3 regions of the Leclercia sp. W6 genome follow, and region 1 is predicted to be linked to each of the others. Evidence: predicted binding sites of a transcription regulator. Region 1 holds the regulator's gene; each other region holds the start of a gene.
The links. Region 1 encodes LexA, which represses DNA repair genes until DNA is damaged. Its sites were predicted from a motif close to TNCTGTATGTACATACAGNA; they were not measured.

Region 1 (10,162 bases):
AGTGTTGCAGCTGGCGCATCTGCTGGACCGTAAGCCGAAGGCCCTATCCGGTGGTCAGCGCCAGCGTGTGGCGATTGGCCGTACGCTGGTGGCAGAGCCGCGCGTGTTCCTGCTCGATGAGCCGCTGTCGAACCTCGACGCCGCGCTGCGCGTGCAGATGCGTATCGAGATTTCCCGTCTGCACAAGCGTCTTGGTCGCACCATGATTTATGTCACCCACGATCAGGTCGAAGCAATGACCCTCGCCGACAAGATTGTGGTGCTGGATGCCGGTCGCGTGGCGCAGGTGGGTAAACCGTTGGAGCTCTATCACTACCCGGCAGACCGCTTTGTTGCGGGCTTTATTGGCTCGCCAAAGATGAACTTCCTGCCGGTAAAAGTCACCGCTACTGCCATCGATCAGGTTCAGGTTGAGCTGCCGAACCGCCAGCAGGTGTGGCTGCCGGTAGACAGCGTAAACGTCAACGTGGGGGCCAACATGTCCCTCGGGATCCGTCCTGAACATCTGCTGCCAAGCCACATCGCTGATGTGACCCTGGAGGGCGAGGTTCAGGTGGTTGAGCAGTTAGGTCACGAAACACAGATTCATATCCAGATCCCAGCCATTCGTCAGAACCTGGTCTACCGCCAGAACGACGTGGTGTTGGTAAAAGAGGGTGCCACATTCGCTATCGGCTTGCCGCCAGAGCGCTGCCATCTGTTCCGTGAGGATGGCACCGCATGTCGTCGGCTGCATCAAGAGCCCGGCGTTTAAGCAATCCCAATAATAAGCACGAAACCATCAGGTGAAGTGTTCAAAGAAAAGCAATGATCTCAGGAGATAGAATAATGATTACTCTGCGCAAAGTCCCTCTGGCACTCGCCATTGCGGCAGGCATCATGTCTGCCCAGGCCGGCGCTGTAGACTTCAAAGGTTATGCTCGTTCTGGCATTGGCTGGACCGGGAGTGGTGGCGAACAACAGTGTTTCCAGGCAACAGGTGCACAGAGCAAATACCGTCTTGGTAACGAATGTGAAACCTATGCCGAACTGAAACTGGGTCAGGAAGTGTGGAAAGAGGGCGACAAGAGCTTCTACTTCGACACCAACGTAGCCTACTCTGTTTCTCAACAGAACGACTGGGAATCAACCAGCCCGGCCTTCCGCGAAGCTAACGTGCAGGGTAAAAATCTGATTGAATGGCTGCCAGGTTCCACTATCTGGGCCGGTAAGCGCTTCTATCAGCGTCATGACGTTCACATGATCGACTTCTACTACTGGGATATCTCCGGTCCTGGTGCAGGTATCGAAAACATCGATCTGGGCTTCGGTAAACTCTCTCTGGCAGCGACCCGTTCTTCTGAGTCCGGCGGCTCTTCTGCATTTGCCGACTTCGATGCAAATGGCGACCGTATTTACGACAATATCGTACCAAACGATGTCTTTGACGTTCGTTTAGCCGGTATGGAAATCAACCCAGGCGGTACGCTGGAGCTGGGCGTTGACTACGGTCACACCAACATTCCTGACGACTACTACCTGCAGCCTGGCGCCTCTAAAGATGGCTGGATGTTCACCGCTGAACACACCCAGAGCATGCTGAAAGGCTTTAACAAGTTTGTTGTTCAGTACGCAACAGACTCCATGACTTCTAACGGTAAAGGTATTCCGCAGGGTGCGAGCCTGAACAACGACGGCTCCATGATCCGCGTTCTTGACCACGGTGCTGTCACCCTGGCTGACCAGTGGGATCTGATGTACGTCGGTATGTACCAGAACATCGACCTGGACAACAACAACGGTACCGAGTGGTGGACCGTCGGTGTTCGTCCGATGTTCAAATGGACGCCAATCATGTCCACCCTGCTGGAAGTGGGCTACGACAACGTCAAATCTCAGAAAACTGACGACACCAACAGCCAGTACAAAATCACCCTGGCCCAACAGTGGCAGGCTGGCGACAGCATCTGGTCTCGTCCGGCTATCCGCGTCTTCGCAACCTACGCCAAGTGGGATGAGAAATGGGGTTACGCGAACAACGACTCTGGTGCAGGTTACACCTCTGGCGTAGCGTACAACGACACCTCCGCGAAAACCTTCAGCCGTGGCGACAATGATGAGTGGACCTTCGGTGCCCAGATGGAAATCTGGTGGTAAGTCGTAACACCTGATGTATTGACCTAAAAGAGGGGCGCAAGCCCCTCTCTTCATAGGGTGCTGCGCGCTATTGCCTGGCCACCGCAGTGCTAACGCAATCTGAGGTAAACATAATGAAAATGAAAAAAAGTCTCGTCGCGCTGTGCCTCTCCGCAGGTCTGCTGGCAGGAGCTCCAGCCATCACGCTTGCGAACGTCAATTTCGTTCCACAAAACACCAGCGCTGCGCCTGCGGTTCCGGCAGCCGCGCTGCAACAGCTGGTCTGGACGCCTGTCGATCAGTCCAAAACCCAGACCACCCAGCTTTCTGCCGGCGGCCAGACCTTAAACGTGGCGGGGATCGCCGGCCCGGTGGCGGCGTACAGTGTGCCGGCTAATATCGGCGAAATCACCCTGACGCTGACAAGCGTGGTAGATAAACAGACCAGCGTATTTGCACCGAACGTGCTGATTCTGGATCAGAACCTGACGCCATCTGCCTACTTCCCAAGCGAATACTTCACCTACCAGGAACCGGGCGTGATGAGCGCCGATCGTCTGGAAGGGGTCATGCGCCTGACGCCAGCCCTGGGTCAGCAGAAACTGTACGTCCTGGTCTTTACCACCGACAAAGATCTGCAGCAAACCACCAAACTGATTGATCCGGCGAAAGCCTATGCCAAAGGCACCGGTAACGCCGTACCGGATATTCCGGACCCGATTGCCCGTCACGTGACGGATGGCCAGCTGAAGCTGAAAGTCTCCACCAACAGCACCTCCAGCGTGCTGGTCGGCCCGCTGTTTGGCTCCTCCGGCCCTGGCCCGGTCACCGTAGGCAATACCGCGGCACCGGTCTATGCTGCGCCAGCGGTTGCACCTGCTGCGGCTCCGGCTGCTGCGCCAGCCGTTGCCCCGGCCCCGGCGAAGAAGAGCGAGCCGGTACTGACCGATACCGAAGCCTACTTTAATCAGGCCATTAAGCAGGCAGTCGCTAAAGGTGACGTCGACAAAGCGCTGAAACTGCTGGATGAAGCAGAGCGTTTAGGCTCGACCACTGCCCGTTCCACCTTTATCAGCAGTGTAAAAGGCAAGGGGTGACCGTCTCCCCACAATGCTGATTTTGTCAGTAGTTTGGTGCGCCCCTACGGGCGCACTTTTTTTGTGATTTACACCGCTGTTGCATCTCTGTTGCGATAATGTTCGCTAACTCACGTTTGCCCGCCCGCATTGCGCGTTTCTGCGATACAATAGCTTTACGTTATGTATCGGAGAGTCTGGCATGTCACACCCCGCGCTAACGCAACTGCGTGCGCTGCGCTATTTTGACGAAATCCCTGCCCTGGAACCGGAGCAGCTCGACTGGCTGCTGCTGGAAGATTCCATGACTAAACGTTTTGAGCAGCAGGGCAAAAAGGTCACCGTCACCCTCATTCAGGAGGGGTTTGTCACGCCTGACGCAATAGCGGATGAACTGCCGCTGCTGCCGAAAGAGGCGCGCTACTGGCTGCGGGAGATCCTGCTCTGCGCCGACGGCGAGCCGTGGCTGGCCGGGCGCACGGTGGTGCCAGAATCCACCCTCACCGGGCCGGAGATGGCGCTGCAGCAGATGGGCAAAACCCCGCTGGGACGCTATCTGTTCACCTCCTCCGAGCTGACCCGTGATTTTATTGAAATTGGACGCGATGCCGGATTATGGGGACGCCGTTCCCGCTTGCGCTTGAGCGGCAAACCCTTACTGCTGACCGAGCTGTTTTTACCGGCGTCACCGTTGTACTAAGAGGAAGAGAAAATGGAGAGGAGTCTGACGCAGAACAAGCTGCTGGCGTACCACCGGCTAATGCGAACGGATAAGCCGATCGGTGCGCTGCTGTTGCTGTGGCCGACCCTGTGGGCGCTGTGGGTTGCTACCCCCGGGCTGCCGCCGCTGTGGATCCTGGCGGTATTTGTGGCAGGTGTCTGGCTGATGCGAGCCGCGGGCTGTGTGGTTAACGATTATGCCGATCGCAAATTTGACGGCCACGTGAAACGCACCGCGAATCGTCCGCTGCCGAGCGGCGATGTCACGGAGAAAGAGGCGCGGACGCTGTTTGTGGTGCTGATCCTGCTCTCGTTCCTGCTGGTGCTGACCCTCAACACCATGACCATCCTGCTCTCCGTGGCAGCACTGGCCCTGGCCTGGGTCTACCCGTTTATGAAGCGCTACACCCATCTGCCCCAGGTGGTGCTGGGCGCCGCCTTTGGCTGGTCGATCCCCATGGCCTTTGCCGCCGTCAGCGAAAGCGTGCCGCTGAGCTGCTGGCTGATGTTCCTGGCCAATATCCTCTGGGCGGTGGCCTACGATACCCAGTACGCGATGGTTGACCGCGACGATGATCTGAAGATTGGCGTTAAATCGACGGCCATTCTGTTTGGTCGTCAGGACAAGCTGATCATCGGGATTTTGCAGGTCGCGGTGCTGGTGCTGATGGTGGCAATTGGTTACCTGAATCAATTGAACGGCGCATTTTACGCGGCGGTCGCGGCGGCGGGCGTGCTCTTTATCTACCAGCAAAAGCTCATTGCCAACCGTGAGCGCGAGGCCTGTTTTAAAGCGTTTCTTAATAACAACTATGTCGGGCTGGTATTGTTCCTCGGCCTGGCGGTGAGTTACTGGGCATAAAAAAGCCGGGTGGCGGCTTCGCCTTACCCGGCCTACGATCTGGCAAACCCTGTAGGCCCGGTAAGCGTTAGCGCCACCGGGCGTTTTTTATTCGCCCTGCGTCGCGCTCTCAATCGTTAAGCGCACGTCAGAGGTGATCAGCTCTGCCAGCATCTGGTAAACCTTCATCGTCTCTTCCGGCTCGGCATCACCGCTGTCACTGATATAACCCTCATCACGCAGCGTCAACACCAGCGAACTGAAGACCGCTTTGTCGAAGAACTCCGGCGCGTTGATGCCGTGCAGCATTGACAGACGCTGAGCCAGGGTACGGCTCTCTTTCTCCAGCGTACCGCGGTTGATCGACGGGTTGGCGCTCAGCAGCCAGAAGGTGATGGCGTAGCGCTGCACAGTCTCGCGCGCACCCGCCGCCAGCAGCTGTAGTGTGCGTGAGCGGGACGGGTTGATCACCAGAACGTCCTCTTTCTGCGTCATCAGCCCCTGGCGGACCAGCTCTTCAGTGTGCTTATCCAGCACCTCTGCCAGCTCATCGCTGTTCCAGCGCAGGAACAACTCGGCTTTCAGCATCGGGTAGAGAGCGGTGACATGCTCCAGCAGCGCCTGACGGCTGATCTGGCGATGCTGGGTCACGATGGCGGCCATCAGTGACGGCAGCATCAGCATATGCGCGATGTTATTGCGGTAGTAGGTCATCAGCACCGCCTGCTCGCGCGGCAGAATGATGATATCGCCGATCGTGTCTTTCTCGACCTCGAACTTGTTCATCTGCAATGCGTGATCGATGAGCTCGCTGGCACTGGCCGTCGGCACCGTGGCATCGGCGGCGTAGGGCACGTTGCGCATCAGGTTCAGGTAGCAGTCGATCTGCTCGGTCAACTGCTCGCGGGTGAGCGAGCGCTGGCGCGAAGCAAGCAGGGCGGTACAGCACAGGTTCATGGCGTTCGCCGCCCCGGCGTTGTTAATGCGCACCATCAGATCGGCAGCAATGGCGTTCACCGTCGGCGTCAGCCAGGCCGGACGCACCGCTTCGATCGGATCGATGGACTCACGCCACTCCGGTACACGGTGGTTGAGGTAGGTCATCAGCGGCATCGGCTCGCCGAAGTTAACATACCCCTGACCGAGGTTACGCAGCTTGCTCAGACCACGCAGCATCTGCAGCAGGCTCTCTTTCTCTTTGGTGGCGCCGCGCAGCTCTTTGGCGTAGGTGCCCACTTCCATCACGTGCTCGTAACCGATGTAGATCGGCACCAGCGTGATAGGACGCGTACCGCCGCGCAGCATCGCCTGGATGGTCATCGACAGGGTGCCGGTCTTCGGATCGAGCAAACGCCCGGTACGGGAACGGCCGCCCTCCACAAAGTACTCGACGGAATAGCCGCGGCTGAACAGCTCGCCGAGGTATTCACGGAAGACGGTGGAGTAGAGCTTGTTGCCTTTAAAGGTACGGCGAATAAAGAACGCACCCAGACGGCGGAAGATCGGGCCTGCCGGCCAGAAGTTGAGGTTGATACCCGCCGCGATGTGCGGTGGCACCAGCCCCTGGTGATAGAGCACGTACGAGAGCAGCAGGTAGTCCATGTGGCTACGGTGGCAGGGCACGTAGACAATTTCATGGCCGTCATGGGCCAGCTGGCGCACACGCTCGGCGTTGTGCACGTTAATCCCCTGATAGAGACGGTTCCAGGTAAAGCTCAGGATACGGTCGCTGAGGCGGATCATCTCGTAGGAGAAGTTGGCGGCAATCTCTTCCATCAGGGCGATGGCGTTTTGCTGCGCCTTCTCATGAGAGATCTTTTTGCTGCGCGCTTCGTCTTCAACGGCACGGGCAATGGCTTTCGACGCCAGCAACTTATTGAACAGATCCTGGCGAGCAGGCAGGCGCGGGCCTACCGCGGCAAGACGCTGGCGGGCAAAGTGCATACGCGCCACGCGGGCCAGCTTCTGGGCGATGGTTTTATCCGTGCCGTGCTCATCGGCCATGCGGCGCAGGGAGACGGAAGGTGAAAAACGGACAAAGCTGTCGCGGCCCAGCCAGTTGACGGCGAAAAACTTCTGCACCCCGTTGAGCATGCGCAACGGCGGATTCTCTTCGCCTTTATCACGCCCCGGACGACGGCCAAACATCACCGATACCGGCACCATCTGCACATCCAGCAGCGGATTGCTGCGGTGCAGGTCGAGGTAATCATGGAACAGCTTAATGGACTCTTCTTTCGGCGTGTACCAGGTGAATACGCGAGGTCCGCCGTGGATAAAGATGTAGCGTGGCAGTTGGGTGCCGTCGATCTCCAGCGGCTCCAGCGGATCCGGGAGATCGTGCGCCAGGCACTGGGCGCGCAGCGTCAGCAAGTCGGCCTTCGAGTTGTAAGGCAAAACGTACATAATAGGACGCGAGGTATCGAGTCCCAATTCCAGCGTGGGAACCGCCGGAATAGACTTGCTTTTTACCAGGACGCTTAATGGTAAATTAAGTAATTTGTAGTAAATTCGTGGCCAGCCAGACATAAACGATGTAAAGCCTCTGGTTAAAAATGCAATTGCGGCGCAAGGATAACAGAAAGCGCGCAAAATTTCTGTTGTTACCCGTCATACTTCCGGCGGCAGCGCAGCGCGCTTAAGCCACCGTTTCTGACGCTATTTTCGAAGAAAGGTTTCTTTTAATGGCCAACAATACCACTGGGTTAACCCGAATCATTAAAGCTGCCGGCTATTCCTGGAAAGGCATTCGTGCTGCCTGGATCAATGAAGCCGCTTTTCGCCAGGAGGGGGTAGCAGTCATCGCGGCGATTATTATTGCCTGCTGGCTGGATGTTGATCCCATCACCCGTGTACTCCTGATTGGATCGGTAATGTTGGTGATGATAGTCGAAATTCTGAACAGTGCGATCGAGGCGGTGGTCGACCGCATTGGCAGCGACTTCCATGAGCTTTCGGGCCGGGCGAAAGATATGGGCTCTGCCGCTGTGCTGATGGCGATTATCGTTGCCCTGTTTACCTGGGTCACGCTGCTTTGGGGACATTTGCGATAAGCCTTCAGAAACCGAACAAGTCTCTGGTTTTTTATGCGGTTTGTGGTTCCAAAATCGCCTTTAGCTGTATATACTCACAGCATAACTGTATATACACCCAGGGGGCGGAATGAAAGCGTTAACGACCAGGCAGCAAGAGGTGTTTGATCTCATTCGGGATCATATCGGCCAGACGGGTATGCCGCCGACGCGTGCAGAAATCGCGCAGCGTCTGGGCTTCCGTTCTCCAAACGCCGCTGAAGAGCACCTGAAAGCCCTGGCGCGTAAGGGTGTGCTTGAGATTGTCTCCGGCGCGTCTCGTGGTATTCGTCTGCTGGTTGAAGCAGAAGAGGGCCTTCCGCTTGTCGGTCGTGTCGCCGCCGGGGAACCGCTGCTGGCGCAACAGCATATTGAAGGCCACTATCAGGTCGATCCGGGCATGTTCAAACCGAGCGCGGACTTCTTGCTGCGCGTCAGCGGGATGTCCATGAAGGATATCGGCATTCTCGACGGCGATCTGCTGGCGGTACATAAAACGCAGGATGTGCGCAACGGCCAGGTCGTTGTGGCGCGCATAGATGATGAAGTGACCGTTAAACGTCTGAAAAAACAGGGCAACACGGTACAGCTGCTGCCGGAAAACAGCGAGTTTTCCCCGATTGTTGTCGATCTGCGTGAACATAACTTTTCCATCGAAGGGCTGGCGGTAGGCGTCATCCGCAACGGTGAATGGTTATAACCTCTTTCTGACAGACTGCGGCAACGCCGCAGTCTGCTTTTCTTTTTTCTCCCGGTCATACACATGTCTCTGCTGACTGCTTCAGACAAGGCGTTGTGGCGTCTTGCCCTCCCGATGATCGTCTCCAATATCAGCGTCCCGCTGCTGGGGCTGGTGGATACCGCCGTTATCGGCCATCTCGACTCTCCGGTCTATCTGGGCGGTGTCGCCATCGGCGCCACGGCAACCAGCTTCCTGTTTATGCTGCTGCTCTTTTTACGCATGAGCACCACCGGGCTCACCGCCCAAGCCTATGGCGCAAAAGATCCGCTGCGTCTGGCCCGGGCGCTGGTGCAGCCGTTGATCCTCGCGCTCGGCGCCGGGTTACTGATTGTGCTGCTGCGCACACCGCTTATCGATCTGGCGCTGCATATCGTGGGCGGCAGCGAGGATGTGCTGCATCAGGCGCGGCGCTTCCTCGAGATCCGCTGGCTCAGCGCCCCGGCATCGCTGGCTAACCTGGTGCTGCTCGGCTGGCTGCTGGGGGTGCAGTATGCCCGGGCACCGGTGATCCTGCTGGTGGTGGGTAACTTGCTCAATATCGTGCTGGATCTATGGCTGGTGATCGGGCTGAAAATGAACGTGCAGGGGGCCGCTCTCGCGACCGCTGTCGCCGAATACGCCACCCTGTTGCTCGGCTTGTGGATGGTCTGGCGGGTGCTGGCTCTGCGCGGCATTTCCCTGGCGCTGCTGAAAGCGAGCTGGCGGGGCAATATCCGCAAGCTGCTGGCCCTGAACCGGGACATTATGCTGCGCTCGCTGCTGCTGCAACTCTGTTTCGGCGCGCTGACGGTGCTGGGCGCGCGTTTGGGGCCGGAGATTATCGCCGTTAACGCCGTGCTGATGACGCTACTCACCTTTACTGCCTACGCGCTGGATGGTTTTGCCTATGCGGTTGAGGCGCACTCCGGGCAGGCCTATGGCGCCCGGGAAAGCGGCCAGCTGCGTGAAGTATGGCGGGCAGCCTGCCGTCAGTCTGGCATGGTGGCGCTGGCCTTCGCGCTTGTCTATGCCCTGGCAGGCAACCCGATCGTGGCGCTGCTGACTTCGCTGCCAGAGCTGCGCGCGCTGGCGAGCCATTATCTTGTCTGGCAGGTGATTTTGCCGGTGGTGGGGGTCTGGTGCTATTTGCTCGACGGCATGTTTATCGGCGCAACCCGTGGCGCAGAGATGCGCAACAGTATGGCCGTCGCGGCCGCCGGGTTTGGTCTGACGCTGTTCACCTTGCCCTGGCTGGGGAATCATGGCCTGTGGCTGGCCCTGAGCGTGTTCCTGGCCCTGCGGGGGCTCTCTCTGGGCTGGATCTGGCACCGGCACTGGCGCAACGGTACCTGGTTTCAATAACGGCTTCACCTTACTGAATGGTAAAAGATTCCGAATAACAAACCCAACGCCGCACGCTTATCTATAATTATTATCACGTCCAGCACGAAATGTATTTCAGGACGAACTTATCCTTAACGACCGAGCGAAGAGGAATCGATGATGAATAAAGACCAAGTCGGCGGTAACTGGAAACAGATCAAAGGTAAAGTAAAAGAACAGTGGGGCGACCTGACTGACGATGACATGACCGTTATCGAAGGTAAACGTGACCAGC
Region 2 (10,162 bases), 1.3 Mb from region 1:
ACTATAAACATGACAGAGGGGAAGAGAAAAATCAAAAGGCCAGCAAGCCGCTGACCTTTATTATTATCTTTCTATAATCTGTGAAACTTCGTCGCGGTTAATCTGCATATTGTTACCCTGCTGATCGCGGTAGCTGACCAGCCCGGTATCATCGTCGACTTCGGGTTTGCCGTCGGTCAGAATCATACGACCATCTTTGGTCGCCATGACGTAGTCGCTGCTACAACCAGAAACGGCAAACGCTAAACCAACTGCCGAGATTATCACTGCCCATTTCTTCATTCTTGTTACCTCCGCCTGGCTCGTGTTAGTTATCAGTGTAGTAATAACTCTGCCGTTGCTTTTCTGAAAGTGGTCAATTCTGAAAAAACAGGGAAATGTGTGATAAAAAGCAACATTCTGGCTAAAAAGTCAGGTATTCAGAAGAAAGTGACGTGCCAGCAACGCGCCCGTGAAGTTTTTTTTCAAATAAAAGCCCCGGGGCAGGGTGAGGATCGGTTCGCCGCGTGCGCCAATGGCTTCGGTGAGCGCTTTACTGTTTGCGGCTTTTGGCCGTAGCTGGAGCACCTCGCCGTGGCGGGCAGTGATGCGCTCAACCTGACCCAGAACGATCATGTCCATCAACTCCTCCCAGTCCAGACGCAGCTGACGATCCTCTTCTTCGTTCGGGCTCCAGATCAGCGGGGCTCCCACGCGACGGGCGGCCAGCGGGATCGCGCGATCCCCTTCAACCGGGATCCACAGCACGCGTTTCAGCTTATGCCGCACGTGACTGCTCTCCCATGTGATCCCCGTATTGCCGGTTAGCGGCGCCACGCAGACAAACGTCGTCTCCAGGGGGCGGCCTGCGCTGTCGATGGGGATGGTCTTGAGCTCTACCCCCAGGGCGGCAAAATCCTGTTCAGGCTTACTGCCCGCGCTGGCACCCAGCCACAGCTCCAGCAGAACGCCTGTCCAGCCTTTATCGCGCTTAAGATCGGGCGGAATGGGCAGGCCTGCCAGGGCAGCGAGTTCACCCAGCGAATAGCCCGCCAGACGCTGCGCTTGTTGCAGTAACACCGCTTCTGTAGCAGGAGGCGAAGAGAGGGGAGCGAGGGGAAGCATGATAATTGCCTTTTGGTTGAAAAATGAACAGCAGTTTTCCACCGCACTGAAAGAGTTTATCTTTTTCTTTTTGCATGTGCCAGGTTAGTGATTTATATGTATTTTTATGGGCATTTTCCCCTGCGCTGCCGGTCGGTTATCCAGGTTGTCCAAATCTGGTCACTGACAATAAACAGGATCTTACACCCAGTTATCCACAGAAAAATGGGATAACTGGGAATAACCCCCACTACTGTTTCCATTTACAGCCTTGACGCGCGACGAAAATCGAAAATTCAGACAAAATGTGCCTAACTTATTGGCACAATCTGTGGATAAAACCGACGTTGCTCGATCTTTCATCAGCACAACGATCTTTCAGGTGACCTGCATCACACAATGCTGTGCATTTCACAGATAATCTCATTTAAACTAATGAAAAATAGAGAGTTGTAAAAAACGCTAATCTCTGCAATATTCAGAGTGATCTGGGTTGTCCATCGGTAATTCCATACTTCTTCACAACTCTATCCACAGAAAAAGTGTATAAAATTGCCCTTCCGGGCGGTCATCTGTTTATAACTCCGATGATAATTGTGAGTTATTCAAATGTTATTCGGCTCCAGGCCCGAAAGAGAGTGGTTTACCGCCTCACTGGAGTGTGAAACAATCATTTATATATAAGGTTTAGTTTGGGGTAGTCCGGTGATTGATGACGATGGCTACCGCCCGAATGTAGGTATCGTAATTTGTAATCGCCAGGGGCAGGTCATGTGGGCCCGGCGATATGGTCAGCACTCCTGGCAATTTCCCCAAGGCGGGATTAACCCTGGAGAGTCCGCAGAGCAAGCGATGTATCGGGAGCTGTTCGAAGAAGTTGGCTTAAGCCGCAAGGATGTTCGCATTCTGGCTTCGACCCGCAACTGGTTGCGTTACAAGTTACCGAAGCGTTTGGTGCGTTGGGACACAAAGCCGGTATGTATCGGCCAGAAACAGAAATGGTTTCTTCTGCAATTGGTGAGCAGCGATGCGGATATCAATATGCAAACCAGCAGCACGCCTGAGTTTGATGGCTGGCGCTGGGTCAGCTACTGGTATCCCGTTCGGCAGGTCGTGTCGTTTAAGCGCGATGTTTACCGTAGGGTGATGAAAGAGTTCGCAAGTGCCGTAATGATGCTTCAGGAGGTTCCTCCTAAGCCCCAGAGCGCACCTGCCTGGCGACGTAAAAGAGGTTAAGCTACGCACATTATGCTCACCCGCCTGCGCGAAATAGTCGAGAAGGTGGCCAGTGCCCCACGGCTCAACGAGGCGCTGGATATTCTGGTCACTGATATCTGCCTTGCGATGGAAACCGAGGTCTGTTCGGTCTATCTGGCCGACCACGACCGCAGGTGTTACTACCTTATGGCCACGCGCGGATTGAAAAAACCGCGTGGTCGTACCGTTGCGCTGGCGTTTGATGAAGGCGTAGTGGGTCTGGTCGGGCGTCTGGCCGAACCCATCAACCTTGCCGATGCGCAAAAACACCCCAGCTTCAAATATATCCCCTCCGTAAAAGAGGAGCGTTTTCGCGCCTTCCTGGGCGTACCGATCATCCAGCGTCGTCAGCTGCTGGGCGTGCTGGTTGTGCAGCAGCGTGAGCTGCGTCAGTACGACGAAAGCGAGGAGTCATTCCTCGTTACGCTGGCCACGCAAATGGCGGCTATTCTCTCCCAGTCCCAGCTCGCGGCGCTGTTTGGTCAGTACCGGCAGACACGTATTCGCGCCTTGCCGGCCTCACCCGGCGTCGCGATCGCCGAAGGCTGGATGGACGCCACGCTGCCGCTCATGGAGCAGGTTTACGAAGCCTCTACGCTGGACACCGCCCTTGAGCGCGAACGTCTGACCGGCGCGCTGGAGGAGGCTGCCAACGAATTTCGCCGCTACAGCAAGCGCTATGCCGCAGGTGCGCAAAAAGAGACGGCAGCGATCTTCGATCTTTATTCACACCTGTTGTCTGATGCCCGGCTCCGTCGGGAGCTGTTTGATGAGGTCGACAGGGGCTCGGTGGCGGAGTGGGCCGTCAAAAAGGTCGTCGAAAAATTCGCCGAACAGTTTGCCGCCCTGACCGATGGCTATCTGAAAGAGCGTGCCGGGGATCTGCGTACCTTAGGTCAGCGTCTGCTGTTCCATCTCGATGACACCATTCAGGCTGCCAATACCTGGCCGCCGCGCTTTGTGCTGGTGGCGGATGAGCTTTCCGCCACCACGCTCGCGGAGTTGCCGCAGGACAGACTGGCCGGGATCGTGGTTCGCGACGGCGCCGCCAACTCCCACGCCGCCATTATGGTGCGGGCGCTCGGGATCCCGACCGTAATGGGGGCCGATATTCAGCCCTCTGCGCTGCACCGCCGAACGCTGGTGGTGGGCGGCTATCGCGGCGAGCTGCTGGTCGATCCTGAACCGGTACTGTTGCAGGAATATCAGCGCCTTATCAGCGAAGAGAATGAGCTGAGCCGTCTGGCGGAAGACGACGTCAACCAGCCTGCGGCGCTGAAAAGCGGTGAGCGCATCAAGGTAATGCTGAATGCTGGGTTAAGCCCGGAACATGAAGAGAAGCTCGGCAGCCGTATTGATGGTATCGGTCTCTACCGCACCGAGATCCCGTTCATGCTGCAAAGCGGCTTCCCCTCTGAGGAGGAGCAGGTGGCGCAGTATCAGGGCATGCTGCAGATGTTCAACGACAAGCCGGTGACGCTACGTACGCTGGACGTTGGCGCAGATAAGCAACTGCCGTACATGCCTATCAGCGAAGAGAATCCCTGCCTGGGCTGGCGAGGGATCCGCATTACCCTCGATCAGCCGGAGATCTTCCTGATCCAGGTGCGCGCCATGCTGCGCGCCAATGCGGCGACCGGCAACCTCAGTATTTTGCTGCCAATGGTCACCAGCATTGACGAAATCGACGAAGCCCGCCGCCTGATCGAGCGTGCCGGACGCGAAGTCGAAGAGATGATCGGCTACGAAATACCGAAGCCGCGCATTGGCGTGATGCTGGAAGTCCCGTCGATGGTCTTTATGCTCCCGCAGCTGGCCACGCGCGTCGACTTTATTTCGGTGGGCACCAACGACCTGACCCAGTACATGCTGGCGGTGGATCGCAACAACACCCGGGTGGCGAGTATTTACGACAGCCTGCATCCGGCGATGCTGCGCGCGCTGGCGATGATTGCCCGCGAGGCGGACGCCAACGGTATTGATCTGCGTTTATGCGGTGAGATGGCGGGCGACTCAATGTGTGTAGCGATCCTGATTGGTCTCGGCTTCCGCCACTTGTCCATGAACGGACGTTCCGTTGCCCGCGTGAAGTATCTGCTGCGCCATATCGACTTTGAAGAGGCCCAGCAGCTGGCGAAACGCAGTCTTGAAGCCCAGCTGGCAACGGAGGTGCGGCATCAGGTGGCGGCCTTTATGGAGCGTCGCGGCATGGGCGGGCTGATCCGCGGCGGACGTTAGGCACCAGGTATCCCTCAGCGTCTGCGCCGGGGGATACAAACCCCTATACACATCTTTTACATCTCTGGCGCAACCTCCACGCTCGCTTGTGCTATGATTCGCAACTTTGGAGCGCAGGGTACTCCTCTGCGCGCTTCTCTACCGCTGTCCACTTTCAGCGGAATAACAACATCTTGTGGTGACAGATGAACAGTGGCTATCTGCATTTTCCGGAGTTTGATCCGGTCATTTTCTCAGTAGGACCCGTCGCGCTGCACTGGTACGGATTAATGTATCTGGTCGGTTTCGTCTTTGCCATGTGGCTGGCTGGCCGTCGCGCCAAACGCCCGGGCAGCGGCTGGACCAAAGACGAAGTGGAGAACCTGCTGTATGCCGGTTTCCTCGGCGTTTTCCTCGGTGGACGTATCGGCTATGTGCTGTTTTACAACTTCCCGGTCTTCCTGAACGATCCGCTCTACCTGTTCCGCGTCTGGGACGGCGGCATGTCCTTCCACGGTGGCCTGATTGGCGTCATTCTGGTGATGGTCATTTTCGCGAAGCGCACCAAACGCAGCTTCTTCCAGGTCTCTGACTTTATTGCGCCGCTGATCCCGTTCGGTCTGGGCGCAGGCCGTCTCGGTAACTTTATCAACGGCGAGCTGTGGGGCCGTGTCGACCCGAGCGTACCGTTTACTATGCTGTTCCCGCAGTCCCGTGCCGAAGATATGGCTCTGCTGCCGTCGCACCCGGAATGGCAGTCGATTTTCGACACCTACGGCGTCCTGCCGCGCCATATGTCGCAGCTGTATGAAATGGCGCTGGAAGGGGTGGTGCTGTTTATCATTCTGAACCTGTTCATCCGTAAACCGCGCCCGACGGGCTCCGTCTCTGGCCTGTTCCTGATTGGTTATGGCGCGTTCCGCATTATCGTGGAATTCTTCCGCCAGCCGGATGCGCAATTTACCGGGACATGGGTCCAGTACATCAGCATGGGGCAAATCCTCTCCATTCCGATGATCGTCGCGGGTATCGCAATGATGGTCTGGGCGTACCGTCGTCCACAGCAACAGGTCTCCTGAGGAATCATGAAACAGTATCTTGAACTGATGCAAAAAGTGCTCGATGAGGGCACGCCAAAAAACGATCGTACCGGTACCGGCACCCTCTCCATTTTTGGGCACCAGATGCGCTTCAACCTGCAGGAAGGCTTTCCGCTGGTCACAACCAAGCGCTGCCACTTACGCTCAATTATTCACGAGCTGCTCTGGTTCCTGCAGGGCGACACCAACATCGCTTATCTGCGCGAGAACAATGTCTCTATCTGGGACGAATGGGCAGACGAGAACGGCGACCTGGGCCCGGTATACGGCAAGCAGTGGCGCGCCTGGCCGACGCCGGATGGCCGCCACATTGACCAGATCACCACCGTGATGAACCAGCTGAAAAACGATCCCGATTCACGCCGTATCATTGTGTCGGCCTGGAACGTGGGCGAACTGGACAAGATGGCCCTGGCTCCGTGCCATGCGTTTTTCCAGTTCTACGTGGCGGATGGCAAACTCTCCTGTCAGCTCTATCAGCGCTCCTGCGATGTCTTCCTCGGCCTGCCGTTCAACATCGCCAGCTATGCGCTGCTGGTGCATATGATGGCCCAGCAGTGCGACCTGGAAGTGGGTGATTTTGTCTGGACCGGGGGGGATACCCACCTCTACAGCAACCATATGGAGCAGACCCACTTGCAGCTGACTCGCGAGCCGCGCGCGCTGCCGAAGCTGATTATCAAACGTAAGCCGGACTCTATTTTCGACTATCGCTTTGAAGATTTCGAAATCGAAGGCTACGACCCGCATCCGGGGATCAAAGCGCCTGTAGCGGTCTGATGCTGCAATCCTGACACAACCGGCGCACTCTGCGCCGGTTTTTTTACGCCTGTCGTCGTCTTTTGCGAGCCTGCTTCCGCGAGAATTGCAACGGGCTGCAATCCCTCATAAAGCGCGGAAAGCGCCTCGTAATTCGCCTAATGTCGCCTCGATCTGTTTCTTTTCCCCCGGCACACTGCCGCCATGAAAAAGGAAAAGGGGTTTACCCTCATGGAAATGCTGATCGCCCTCTCGCTCATCATGACGCTGAGCGCTGCGGGGCTGTACGGCTGGCGATCCTGGCAGCAGCAACAGCAGCTATGGCAGACGGCGCGCCAGGTGCGTGATTTTCTGGTGGTGCTACGCAATGATGCCTGGCGAAATAACCGCGACCATATCGTCACACTCAAACAGGACGGCAAGCGGTGGTGCCTGTTAAAGACGGGGATTCCCGCGTGTGAGGCGGACAATGCCTTTGTGCTAATCCCGCAGTGGTCGGATATCAGCCTTACCGAGTTAACGCCGGGGTTGGGATTTTACGGTTTGCGGGATACCGCCTGGGCCGGAAGGGTGCGTCTGCAAAGCCAGGCCGGCGAGTGGCTTATTCTCATCTCCTCATGGGGACGTATTCGGATGTGCAACGGCAAGGGAGCGTTCGCATGCCGGTAAAGCAGCGGGGATTTTCCCTCACGGAAGTGCTCATCGCGATGGCGATAAGCAGCGTGCTGCTGTTAAGCGCAGCGCGGTTTTTGCCCGCGCTCCAGCAGTCAGTCACGCGGCTCACGAAACAGCAGGAGCTTGAAGAAGAGCTTTGGCTACGCATAACCACTATCGGTAAACATCTGCAGCGGGCGGGGTATTGCGCGGGCGAGTGCACTGGCGAGGCGTTAAAAGTGGGGCAGGGTGGTGAATGTGTCATTGTGCAGTGGGACGAAAACAGCAGCGGCCGCTGGGAAACCTCCCCGCCTGCCGCTGCGGAACAGACCGGGTTTCGCCTGAACGGCGGTGCGCTGGAAACAGTGCGCGGCGCGACACAGTGTGAAGGTAAGGGGTGGGAGAGAATAACCGATCCCGACCGGATCACGGTCCTGCGTTTTCAGGTGCAGCGCATTGCCCGCGCAGGCTTTGCGCCGGAGCTGAGTCTGATGCTGGCGGCCGCCGTCAACGCGCAGCGTGACGGCGGCGTTGAGGTGCGCCACATCGTTACCGGGTTTAATTTATGAGCCGCGAACGGGGAATGTCATCGCTGGCGCTGGTGCTCCTGCTGTTAATTCTGGGTAGCCTGATGCTGGCCGGACTTAACCAGCAGCTCGACGCGCTACTGCGTATCGTCAGTGCAGAACGGCAGGCGATACAGCATCAGGCTACCGCCCAGTCGGCGCTGGAGTGGGGAAGAACGCTCGACTGGCAAACGCAGGTGGACTATGCGTGCCAGCAGCATCCTCTGCAGCCCTGGCGAGTCTGTTTACGTCTGACCGGGGGGCGCGCACTGCTTATCGCCAGCAGCGATAGTATCACGTTGTGGCGTCTGGGCGAGGTAAAGGCAGACGGCGTACATTTTTTGCCCCACGGCTGGAGCGATTTTTGTCCCCTGAAGGAGAGGGCGTTATGTCAGCCACAATAGCCAGACAGAAAGGGTTCAGCATCGTGGAGGTCCTGCTGGCAATGGTGCTGATGGTCATGGTCGTCACCGCGCTGGCGGGTTACCATCGTGTTTTAGCCAGTCGGTTTGTCACGCTTGAGCAGTATCGCCAGCTCTGGCGTCATGCTCAGACGCTGTCCCAGTTGAGCGCCGGGGATGCGCCTGGCGGCTGGCAGGTAAACAGGATGCAGACAACACAGGCTGGATGTGTCAGCATCTCGGTCAAACTTATTTCTCCTCTGGGTCGGCAGGGTCAAATGACACGCCTGCACTGCCCGGTTAGCCAGTAGTTGGAGCAGCAATGTTAAGGGTCTACCACTCAAACCGTCTTGATGTGCTGGAAGCACTGATGGAATTTATTGTCGAGCAGCAGCGGCTCGACGATCCCTTTGAACCAGAGATGATCATGGTTCAGAGCACCGGTATGGCGCAGTGGTTACAGATGTCTCTTTCACAGAAGTTTGGTATCGCCGCCAATATTGATTTCCCGCTGCCGGCCAGCTTTATCTGGGATATGTTCGTCCGCGTACTGCCGGAGATCCCAAAACAGAGCGCATTCAGCAAACAGAGCATGAGCTGGAAGCTGATGTCGCTGCTGCCTGAGATGCTGACCCATGATGAGTTTGTCATGCTGCGGCACTACCTGAATGACGATACCGATAAACGGAAGCTGTTCCAGCTGGCGTCACGTACGGCGGATCTCTATGACCAGTATCTGGTCTATCGGCCGGAGTGGTTAACGCGCTGGGAGGCGGGCGAGCTTGTCGACGGTCTCGACCAGGCGCAAATCTGGCAGGCGCCGCTGTGGAAAGCGTTGGTCGCCCATACTGAGGCGCTGGGCCAGCCGCAGTGGCACCGCGCAAATTTATATGAGCGTTTTATCGCGACCCTGGAGTCCGCCTCTGAGACGCCTGCCGGTTTGCCGTCCCGGATCTTTATCTGCGGAATATCCGCACTGCCGCCGGTCTACCTGAAAGCGCTGAATGCCCTGGGCAGGCATATCGACATTCATATTCTTTTCACCAACCCCTGCCGCCATTACTGGGGAGATATTCAGGATGCCCGCTGGCTGGCCCGCATGGTGACGCGCCAGCGTCGTCGCCTGTTTGATGACGGCACGGTACCGCTGTTTAAAGACAGCGAGACGGCCTCTGAACTCTTTGACGAACAGGGGATCCAGCACTTGCCGAACCCGCTGCTCGCCTCCTGGGGCAAGCTGGGGCGCGACTATATCTATATGCTCTCGGAGCTGACCGCCTCCGGGGAAGGGGATGTCGACGCCTTTGCGGATATCACCCCGGACAGCCTGCTGCATAACATACAGCGGGACATTCTGGAGCTGGATAACCGCGCGGTGACAGGCATCACCGCTACGGAGTTTGCCCGCAGTGACAGCAAACGCCGGCTCGATCCTGACGATCGCAGCGTGACCGTTCACCTGTGCCATAGCCCGCAGCGCGAAGTGGAGGTGCTACACGACAAACTGCTGGCGATGCTGGAGGAGGATCCGCAGCTGACGCCGCGCGATATCGTGGTGATGGTGGCGGATATCGACAGCTACAGCCCCTATATCCAGGCCGTTTTTGGGAGTGCGACGGGCGACCGCTATCTGCCGTTTGCGATATCAGACCGTCGTGCGCGTCAATCGCACCCGGCCCTGCAGGCGTTTGTCAGCCTGCTCTCTCTACCGGACAGCCGCTTCGTCCCGGAAGATGTGCTGGCCCTGCTGGATGTCCCGGTCCTGGCGGCTCGTTTTGATATTGACGAGGAGGCGCTGCGCTACCTGCGCCAGTGGGTTAACGAGTCGGGCGTGCGCTGGGGCATGGACGATGACAACGTGCAGGAGTTTGAGTTGCCCGTCACCGGCCAGCACACCTGGCAGTTTGGCCTGACGCGTATGCTGCTCGGGTACGCCATGGAGAGTAGCCAGGGGGAATGGAATGCCGTGCTGCCTTATGATGAGTCCAGCGGCTTAATTGCCGAGTTGGTCGGGCATCTGGCGTCACTGCTGATGCAGCTTAACCGCTGGCGTCGGGAGCTGATGAAAGCCCGCCCGCTCGACGAGTGGATGCCGGTATGTCGTGAGATGCTCAATGATTTCTTC
Region 3 (10,162 bases), 1.1 Mb from region 1:
AGGCAAACAGTTTGCCGGTGCGCCCGAAGCCGGTGGCAATCTCGTCGGCAATGAGCAGGATACCTTCCCGGTCGCACATCCTGCGGATGCGCTTCAGCCATTCCGGATGGTAGATGCGCATGCCGCCCGCACCCTGCACGATGGGCTCAAGGATCACCGCGGCAATCTCGTGGCGATGGGCCGCCATCAGGCGGGCAAAGCCGACCATATCCTTCTCGTCCCACTCGCCGTCAAAGCGGCTCTGCGGCGCCGGGGCAAAGAGGTTTTCCGGCAGGTAGCCCTTCCACAGGCTGTGCATCGAGTTGTCGGGATCGCAGGCCGACATCGCCCCGAAGGTGTCGCCATGATAGCCGTTGCGGAAGGTGAGGAACCGCTGGCGGGATTCGCCTTTGGCGTGCCAGTACTGCAGGGCCATTTTCATCGCCACCTCCACCGCCACCGAGCCGGAGTCGGCCAGGAATACGCACTCCAGCGCGTCGGGGGTCATCGCCACCAGCCGACGGCAGAGATCTACCGCGGGAGGATGGGTGATCCCGCCGAACATCACGTGCGACATGCGGTCAATCTGCGCTTTCATCGCGGCGTTCAGCCGGGGGTGATTGTAGCCGTGAATGGCCGCCCACCAGGAGGACATGCCGTCTACCAGCTGCTCGCCGCTGGCCAGCGTCAGCTCGCAGCCGTGGGCTTCCGTCACCGGATACACCGGCAGGGGCTGGGTCATGGAGGTGTAAGGATGCCAGATATGTTGCCGATCGAAGGCGAGATCGTCCGTTGTCATAATCGACTTGTAAACCATTTTGAAAACATTTAGGTTTACAAGCATAAACCGAAACCACACTGAACTAAACCCCTTTGGAGATGCCCCATGGCTCACCAGACTCGCTGGACAATGTCGCAAGTCACTGCATTATTTGAAAAACCCCTTCTTGAACTGCTGTTTGAAGCGCAGCAGATTCACCGTCAGCACTTCGATCCGCAGCAGATTCAGGTCAGTACGTTGCTGTCGATCAAGACCGGCGCCTGCCCGGAGGACTGTAAATACTGCCCGCAAAGTGCGCGCTACAAAACCGGCCTCGAATCCGAGCGGCTGATGGAGGTGGAGCAGGTGCTGGAGTCGGCGCGTCAGGCGAAAAACGCCGGGTCGACCCGCTTCTGCATGGGCGCGGCGTGGAAAAACCCGCACGAGCGCGACATGCCTTACCTCGAACAGATGGTGCAGGGCGTTAAGGCGATGGGGCTGGAGGCCTGCATGACCCTCGGCACGCTGGATGACAGCCAGGCGCAGCGCCTGGCCTCGGCGGGGCTGGATTATTACAACCACAACCTCGACACCTCCCCGGAGTTCTACGGCAACATCATCACCACCCGTACCTACCAGGAGCGTCTGGACACGCTGGATAAAGTGCGTGAGGCGGGCATTAAGGTCTGCTCGGGCGGCATTGTGGGCTTAGGCGAAACGGTCACCGATCGCGCCGGTCTGCTGTTACAGTTGGCGAACCTGCCCACGCCGCCGGAAAGCGTGCCGATCAACATGCTGGTGAAGGTGAAGGGCACCCCGCTGGCCGATAACGACGACGTTGACGCCTTTGATTTCATCCGCACCATTGCGGTGGCGCGGGTGATGATGCCAACCTCCTATGTGCGCCTCTCGGCGGGCCGCGAGCAGATGAACGAGCAGACCCAGGCGATGTGCTTTATGGCCGGGGCCAACTCTATCTTCTACGGCTGCAAACTGCTCACCACCCCGAACCCAGAAGAGGACAAAGATGTCCAGCTGTTCCGCAAGCTGGGGCTGAATCCGCAGCAGACAGCGGTTCTCACCGGCGATAACGAACAGCAGCACCAGCTGGAACAGCAGCTTTTCAACGCCGATACCGACCAGTTCTACAACGCGGCGACGCTATGACCTGGCAGCAACGTATTGATGCCGCCCTCGATGACCGTAGGGCGGCAGACGCCCTGCGCGTGCGCACCCCGGTGGAAAACGGCGCAGGCCGTTTTCTCACCTGCGACCAGCGGCGCTACTCTAATTTTTCCAGCAACGACTATCTCGGCCTGAGCCAGCATCCGGCCCTTATCCGCGCCTGGCAACAGGGGGCGGAGCAATATGGCGTGGGCAGCGGTGGCTCCGGCCACGTCAGCGGCTACACCACGGCGCACCGGGCGCTGGAGGAGCAGCTTGCCGACTGGCTCGGCTACCCGCGGGCGCTGCTGTTTATCTCCGGCTTTGCTGCCAATCAGGCGCTGATTGCAGCCCTGACCGGCAAGGACGATCGCATCGTGGCCGACCGTTTAAGCCACGCCTCCCTGCTGGAAGCGGCCAGTCACAGCCCGGCCCAGCTCAGACGCTTCGCCCATAACGATGCCGCTCAGCTCGCTTCGCTGCTGGATAAACCCTGCGAGGGCCAGCAGCTGGTGGTGACCGAGGGGATCTTCAGCATGGATGGCGACAGCGCCCCGCTGGGCGATATCCATGCGGCGGCCCGGCGTAAGGGCAGCTGGCTGCTGGTGGACGATGCCCACGGCATTGGCGTCACCGGGCCAGAAGGGCGCGGCAGTGCGGCCCATCTGGGCGTCAAACCCGAGCTGCTGGTGGTCACCTTTGGCAAAGGCGTGGGTATCAGCGGCGCGGCGGTACTGTGCAGCGACCCGGTGGCCGACTATCTGTTGCAGTTTGCCCGGCATCTCATCTACAGCACCAGCATGCCGCCTGCCCAGGCGGTGGCGCTACTGGCAGCCTTTAACCTTATTCGCAGCGATGAAGGCGATGCGCGGCGGCAGCGGCTCTCGGCGCTTATCAGCCAGTTCCGCGCAGGCGTGAGCGGCCTTCCGCTTGAGATCACCGCGTCGCAAAGCGCCATTCAGCCGCTGATTGTGGGCGAAAACGCGCGCGCCCTGCATCTGGCACAGACCCTCAGAGAGAAGGGGATCTGGGTGACGGCCATTCGTCCGCCCACCGTACCGGCAGGCACGGCGCGCTTACGCCTGACCCTGACGGCGGCCCATGAAGCGGCAGACATCACCGCGTTACTGGAGGCGCTGCATGTCGCAAGTGAATAAACAGGCCATTGCCGCCGCCTTTGGCCGGGCGGCGCAGAGCTATTCCCGTCACGACGCGCTCCAGCGGCAAAGTGCCGACGGGCTGCGGGCGCTGCTCGCAGAAAACGCCTTCCCCAGCGTGCTGGACGCTGGCTGTGGCCCGGGCAGCAACAGCCTCGCCTGGCGCAGAAGTGGCAGCGTGGTGACGGCAATGGATCTCAGCGCCCTGATGCTGGACGAAGCGCGCCGCAACCGGGCGGCCGACCACTACCTGCAGGCGGATATCGAAGCCATTCCGCTGGCGGATGCGCAGTTCAGCCTGGTCTGGAGCCATCTGGCGGTGCAGTGGTGCGCCAGCCTGCCGCAGGCGCTGGCGGAGCTCTGGCGCGTGGCGAAGCCCGGGGGCAGGGTGGCCTTTACCACGCTGCTCAACGGCTCCCTGCCGGAGCTGAAGCAGGCCTGGCAGGCGGTAGATACGCAGCCGCACACCAACCGCTTTCTGAGCCGGGAAGAGGTAAATAATGCTCTCAGTGGCTGGCGGCACCGCTGTGCGGTCCAGACCATCACGCTGCACTTTGACGATGCGCTTGGCGCCATGCACTCCCTGAAGGGGATCGGCGCTACCCATCTACACGCCGGACGGGCCGCCCGGCTCTTAACCCGGGGACAGCTGCAGAACCTGGCGCAGGCCTGGCCGCAGCGTGATGGCAAATACCCGCTCTCTTATCAACTTTTTCATGGGATTATCGAACGTGACTGAACGCTATTTTGTCACCGGCACCGACACCGAGGTCGGAAAAACCGTCGCCAGCACTGCCCTGCTACAGGCGGCGCGGGCGCTGGGGCGCAACACCGCCGGCTATAAGCCCGTGGCCTCTGGCAGCGAAATGACCGCGGAAGGGCTGCGTAACAGCGATGCGCTGGCGCTACAGCGCAACAGCAGCGTGGCGCTGAGCTACCCGGCGGTAAACCCTTACACCTTCGCCGAACCCACCTCGCCGCATATTGTCAGCGCCGATGAGCAGCGTCCCATCGAGTTTAGCGTGCTTTCCGCCGGGCTACGCGCGCTGGAAAGCCAGGCCGACTGGGTGCTGGTGGAAGGGGCGGGCGGCTGGTTTACGCCGCTCTCCCCGGAGCAGACCTTCGCCGACTGGGCGATCGCCGAGCGCCTGCCGGTGATCCTGGTGGTGGGGGTGAAGCTGGGCTGCATCAACCACGCCATGCTGACCGCCCAGGCGATCCGCCAGGCGGGGCTGCATGTTGCGGGCTGGGTGGCGAACGGGGTGATGGCACCCGGCAAACGTCATGGCGAATACATGGCAACGCTGAAACGCGTACTGCCTGCACCGCTGCTGGGCGAAATCCCCTGGCTTGGCGAGCAGGCCGACACGGCGGATATTGGGCGTTATCTCTCTCTCAGCGCACTGGCGCCGTCGGCCCCATCCAGTGGGCAATAAGTGGGTCATCCAGCTCGCTGACGCGGCCCTGGGCCACGTTTCGCCCGCGGTATAGCAGGCAGAAGCGCTCCGCCACCCGGCGGATCAGCGACAGGTGCTGCTCGGCCAGCAGCACCGTTAGCCCCAGTTCGCGGTTAAACCTCAGCAGCAGCTGCGCCAGCCTGATGCTAAACAGCGGGCTGGCGCCACGGCTGGGCTCGTCGAGGATCAGCAGGCGAGGGCGGGTGACCAGCGCGTTCGCCAGTGCCAGCTGGTACTGCTGGTCGTCGTTCAGCCCTGACGCCCGCTGCTGGCGTAGCGGGTAAAGTTCCGGAAAGAACTCAAAAATTTCGCTACTCACCGACCCGCCCACGCTCCCTTTTGCCATCCGCGCGATATGCAGGTTCTCTTCTACCGTCAACTGGGAAAAAATCCGCCTGTCCTGTGGGACAAACCCAATTTCGGTTCCCGGAAGCCACTCACAAGGCGAGGCTCCGGCGTCATGCCAGACCATCGTACCGCTGGCGATAGGCAGCAGGCCGGCAATGCAGTTTACGAGGGTGGTTTTCCCCATTCCGGGCAGCCCGACCACCCCGGTACAGACGCCGGGCGGCAGATCGAGGTCAACGTTCCACAGGGTGTGGCGATCCCCGTAATACTGATTAACGGCACGCAGGCTCAACATGGTCTTACTCCTTTTCAGACATCAGTGTCCCCTGATACTCTGCAAGACTCTTGCCACTGGCCAAAAAAATAGCGTTTAAACCGCCTTTTTTCAGATTAGGTGCAAAAATAAGCGCTGCGAGGAGAGGGGGATGCACTGCGCCGGTGCCCCGTATGATTCACCTGGTGCAGGTACTATTTTGGTTAAAATGTGATCAATGTCTCACTGGTGGGTGAACGTTTTATTGTCATAAGATCGCCAACATTGGGTCATAAAAATTTTTTACCGTCTCGCTGTGGGTAAAAACCGGGAATTAGCCGAGTCACGCTCCGTATGGGCTGGAGGCAGTTATCCACTATTCCTGTGGATAACCATGTGCATTAGAGTTAGAAAACGCGGGGTAAGCGAGAGAATACGCGGCCTGCGCCTGAATTGCTGCGAAACGCGTCTTTTTGAAAATAATAAATGGAATCAATGCGTTAAATAAAATCAATCTTTGTCATTAAACGGTCACGATAATGCGCTTAAGTTCGGCGTCTCGCCTTGACAAATGTTAAAAAATAAAAAGTTCTGGGGATAACCGTGCGTTGATGGAATTTTATCCCGTCGCAGGCGAAATTTTGTGCAGCTTCGTTTGATTCTTGCCCAGGGTGGCACAAAACGTCGCGGTTGCCACTGTATTTATGTCCAGTATAATTTACTGGCAAAAATAGCCATCAAGAGTAAAATTACTCACCTGCCGTATCAACCATCATCAGGTCGCCGTTCATGAGTAAACCGTTCAAACTGAATTCCGCTTTTCGTCCTTCCGGCGATCAGCCTGAAGCGATTCGCCGTCTGAAAGAGGGGCTGGAGGATGGGCTTGCGCACCAGACGCTGCTGGGGGTGACCGGGTCGGGTAAAACCTTCACCGTCGCTAATGTGATCGCCGATCTCCAGCGCCCCACAATGGTGCTCGCCCCGAACAAAACCCTGGCGGCGCAGCTCTACGGCGAGATGAAAGAGTTCTTCCCCGAGAATGCGGTGGAGTACTTCGTGTCGTACTACGACTACTATCAGCCGGAAGCCTACGTTCCCAGCTCGGACACCTTTATCGAGAAGGATGCCTCGGTGAACGAGCATATTGAGCAGATGCGTCTGTCCGCGACCAAGGCGCTGCTTGAGCGCCGTGACGTGGTGGTGGTGGCCTCGGTATCGGCCATCTACGGCCTCGGCGACCCGGATCTCTACCTGAAGATGATGCTGCACCTGACCGTGGGGATGATTATCGATCAGCGCGCCATTTTGCGTCGCCTGGCCGAGCTGCAGTACACCCGTAACGATCAGGCGTTCCAGCGCGGTACGTTTCGCGTGCGCGGCGAAGTGATCGACATCTTCCCGGCGGAGTCGGACGACTTCGCGCTGCGCGTCGAGCTTTTCGATGAAGAGGTGGAGCGGCTGTCGCTGTTCGACCCGCTGACCGGCCATGTGGAATCGACCATTCAGCGCTTCACGGTCTACCCAAAAACCCACTATGTCACCCCGCGCGAGCGCATCGTGCAGGCGATGGAGGACATCAAGGTTGAACTGGCGGATCGTCGCAGGGTGCTGTTAGAAAATAACAAGCTGCTGGAAGAGCAGCGTATCAGCCAGCGTACCCAGTTCGATCTCGAGATGATGAACGAGCTGGGCTACTGCTCCGGTATCGAAAACTACTCGCGCTATCTCTCTGGCCGTGGGCCGGGCGAAGCGCCGCCAACCCTGTTTGACTACCTGCCGGCGGATGGCCTGCTGGTGGTGGATGAATCCCACGTCACCATTCCGCAGATTGGCGGGATGTATCGTGGCGACCGGGCGCGTAAAGAGACCCTGGTGGAGTACGGCTTCCGCCTGCCGTCGGCGCTGGATAACCGTCCAATGAAGTTTGAAGAGTTCGAGGCGCTGGCGCCGCAAACTATCTACGTCTCCGCAACGCCAGGCAACTACGAGCTGGAGAAATCGGGCGACGAGGTGGTGGATCAGGTGGTGCGTCCGACCGGCCTGCTGGATCCGATTATCGAAGTGCGTCCGGTGGCCACCCAGGTGGATGACTTGCTCTCGGAAATCCGCGCCCGGTCGGCCATTAACGAGCGTGTGCTGGTGACGACCCTGACCAAGCGGATGGCGGAAGACCTGACCGAATACCTCGAAGAGCACGGTGAGAAGGTGCGCTATCTGCACTCGGATATCGACACCGTGGAGCGCATGGAAATTATCCGCGATCTGCGTCTTGGCGAGTTCGACGTGCTGGTGGGGATCAACCTGCTGCGTGAGGGGCTGGATATGCCAGAAGTGTCGCTGGTGGCGATTCTGGACGCCGACAAAGAGGGCTTCCTGCGTTCCGAGCGCTCGCTGATCCAGACCATTGGTCGTGCGGCGCGAAACGTTAACGGTAAAGCGATTCTCTACGGGGATAAGATCACCCCGTCGATGGCGAAAGCGATCGGCGAAACCGAACGCCGTCGCGAGAAGCAGCAGCGCTATAACGAAGAGCACGGGATTGTTCCGCAGGGGCTCAACAAGAAGGTGGTGGATATCCTGCAGCTTGGCCAGAATATCGCGAAAACCAAAACCAAGGGACGCGGCAAGTCGCGCTCACCGGTTGAGGCCGATACCGTGGCCCTGACGCCGAAAGCGCTGCAGCAGAAAATCCACGAGCTGGAAGGGCAGATGATGCAGCACGCACAGAACCTGGAGTTCGAAGAGGCGGCGCAGATCCGCGACCAGCTGCATCAGCTACGGGATTTATTCATCGCCGCGTCGTAGTTTGTACCCGGTGGCGCTTACTGGCTCAACAACGGCACTCTGCCTGTAGGCCCGGTAAGCGAAGCGCCACCGGGCATTACAGGCCGTACAAGCTAACCCAACGCCTGAATCGCTCTCTCCAGCGCCACGCGCAGCAGATGCCGATCGTGGCGGTACTTGATGTCGCTTGCTTCGAGCGGCTCCTGCACCACCACCCGGCCTTCCATACCTGAGATATCCTCTTTCGGCCCGACCACTACCGCATCGACGATCTTTTTACCGACATACTGCTCCATCAGCGCCAGCTTTGCGGCCAGCGAAAGCCCGGCGGCGGCCGGGCTGAGCTCGCGACCCAGATTGCCGATATAGACTACCGGGGCGGGCGTGCGCCGCAGCGCCTGGGCCAGCTCTTTAATCAGCAGGAGCGGCATCAGGCTGGTGTAAAAACTGCCGGGGCCGATGAGGATCAGATCCGCTTCACCAATCGCTTCTACTGCTTCGCGGGTCGCCGGGACAGTGGGGTAGAGCATCAGCTCTTTCGGGGGCAGGGCAAGCTGATCGATATTTACCTCGCCATACACTTCATGGTCGTTGCAGTCGATTGCCATCAAATCAACCGGAAGTTCGGACATGGGGATGAGAAAGGCGTCCACTTTAAGCAGGTTGCGAATTAAATTGATCGCCTCCAGAGGCCGGACGCTGAGGTGATCCAGCGCCTTTAACATCAGATTTCCAAGGTTATGCCCGGAAAGTTCGCCATTACCGGCAAAACGATACTCAAACATGGCCGAAGCCACGCTCGGTTCCGTGATAAGCTGATTTAAGCAGTTGCGCATGTCTCCCCAGGCGATGCCGCCTTCGGAGCGGCGGATGCGCCCGGTTGAGCCGCCATTATCGGTGGTCGTGACGATCCCTGTCAGGCGGGAGCCGAGCGATGACAGGGAGGACATGACCCGGCCCAGTCCGTGGCCTCCGCCGAGAGCGACCACCCGGTCAAGATCCGCAAAAGTGCGATTGCGCATAAAAATTCCTTATTAAGACCAACATGTAAACAGTAACGCAACTACTCCTAAATGACGATGCTGCGACCCGCGCAAAATGACGTATATCAATGCAAAAATGTGATAATGACGTATTCTGAACCGAAATGGCACGATTAGCTCGTTATATACACATTTATATAGCGTAAGTCGACGATAGCGAAACTCGCTTTAACACGCTACTATCGACATAACCACGTTTTCATCATTGAAAACATACACTCTAGCCTTTGCGCCTGTGTCGACAGATATGGCGCTCTGGCCGTGGCGCTTTTGCCACCAGGGTACAGGAAGAAATGACTGTGCCTCCCGTATCAGGAAAGGTGTACATGGCTTCACAACTTACCGATGCATTCGCGCGTAAGTTTTTTTACCTGCGTTTGTCGATTACCGATGTGTGCAACTTCCGTTGCACCTACTGCCTGCCGGATGGCTATAAGCCTGGCAGCGTCACCAATAACGGCTTTCTCTCCGTGGACGAAGTGCGCCGCGTCACGCGCGCGTTTGCCGCCATGGGAACGGAGAAGGTCCGTCTTACCGGCGGCGAACCCTCGCTGCGCCGGGACTTCACCGATATCATCGCGGCGGTACGTGAAAACGACGCCATCCGCCAGATTGCGGTCACCACCAATGGCTATCGTCTGGCGCGCGATGTCGCGCAGTGGCGCGACGCGGGGCTGACCGCCATCAACGTCAGCGTCGACAGCCTGGATGCCCGCCAGTTTCACGCCATCACCGGACAGGATAAATTCCACCAGGTGATGGAAGGCATCGACGCGGCCTTTGCGGCCGGCTTCGACAAGGTGAAGGTCAACACCGTGCTGATGCGCGATGTGAACCATCATCAACTGGATACCTTCCTGGCGTGGATCAAACCCCGCCGCATTCAGCTGCGCTTCATTGAGCTGATGGAAACCGGCGAGGGCAGCGACCTCTTCTCCCGTCATCACATCTCCGGCATGGTATTGCGCGATGAGCTGCTTAAACGCGGCTGGATCCACCAGCTTCGCCAGCGCAGCGACGGCCCGGCGCAGGTCTTTTGTCACCCCGACTACGAAGGGGAGATTTGCCTTATCATGCCGTATGAAAAAGACTTCTGTGCCAGCTGTAACCGCCTGCGCGTCTCGTCGTTGGGCAAGCTGCACCTCTGCCTGTTTGGCGACGGCGGCGTCGACCTGCGCGATCTGCTGGCCGATGATGCGCAGCAGGCGGCGCTGGAA

Region 2: the regulator LexA is predicted to act here: its motif matches at 1,335-1,354, upstream of mutH (DNA mismatch repair endonuclease MutH).
Region 3: the regulator LexA is predicted to act here: its motif matches at 5,813-5,832, upstream of uvrB (excinuclease ABC subunit UvrB).

What each region holds. Positions count from the first base shown of each region.
Region 1 covers NZ_CP031104.1:3,345,964-3,356,125, reverse strand. The annotation lists gene malK (maltose/maltodextrin ABC transporter ATP-binding protein MalK) at 1-754, shown strand, start outside; gene DVA43_RS16350 (maltoporin) at 826-2,136, shown strand; gene malM (maltose operon protein MalM) at 2,250-3,212, shown strand; gene ubiC (chorismate lyase) at 3,394-3,891, shown strand; gene ubiA (4-hydroxybenzoate octaprenyltransferase) at 3,904-4,773, shown strand; gene plsB (glycerol-3-phosphate 1-O-acyltransferase PlsB) at 4,861-7,281, opposite strand; gene DVA43_RS16325 (diacylglycerol kinase) at 7,437-7,805, shown strand; gene lexA (transcriptional repressor LexA) at 7,915-8,523, shown strand; gene dinF (MATE family efflux transporter DinF) at 8,587-9,906, shown strand; gene DVA43_RS16310 (CsbD family protein) at 10,048-10,162, shown strand, end outside.
Region 2 covers NZ_CP031104.1:4,654,256-4,664,417, forward strand. The annotation lists gene DVA43_RS22985 (YgdI/YgdR family lipoprotein) at 64-282, opposite strand; gene mutH (DNA mismatch repair endonuclease MutH) at 412-1,104, opposite strand; gene rppH (RNA pyrophosphohydrolase) at 1,789-2,319, shown strand; gene ptsP (phosphoenolpyruvate--protein phosphotransferase) at 2,332-4,578, shown strand; gene lgt (prolipoprotein diacylglyceryl transferase) at 4,764-5,636, shown strand; gene thyA (thymidylate synthase) at 5,643-6,437, shown strand; gene DVA43_RS23015 (prepilin peptidase-dependent protein) at 6,621-7,085, shown strand; gene DVA43_RS23020 (prepilin peptidase-dependent protein) at 7,076-7,639, shown strand; gene DVA43_RS23025 (DUF2509 family protein) at 7,636-8,040, shown strand; gene DVA43_RS23030 (prepilin-type N-terminal cleavage/methylation domain-containing protein) at 8,025-8,348, shown strand; gene recC (exodeoxyribonuclease V subunit gamma) at 8,360-10,162, shown strand, end outside.
Region 3 covers NZ_CP031104.1:2,249,016-2,259,177, reverse strand. The annotation lists gene bioA (adenosylmethionine--8-amino-7-oxononanoate transaminase) at 1-796, opposite strand, end outside; gene bioB (biotin synthase BioB) at 866-1,906, shown strand; gene bioF (8-amino-7-oxononanoate synthase) at 1,903-3,060, shown strand; gene bioC (malonyl-ACP O-methyltransferase BioC) at 3,044-3,799, shown strand; gene bioD (dethiobiotin synthase) at 3,792-4,496, shown strand; gene DVA43_RS11055 (ABC transporter ATP-binding protein) at 4,456-5,160, opposite strand; gene uvrB (excinuclease ABC subunit UvrB) at 5,908-7,923, shown strand; gene yvcK (uridine diphosphate-N-acetylglucosamine-binding protein YvcK) at 8,016-8,924, opposite strand; molybdenum cofactor riboswitch at 9,150-9,284, shown strand; gene moaA (GTP 3',8-cyclase MoaA) at 9,272-10,162, shown strand, end outside.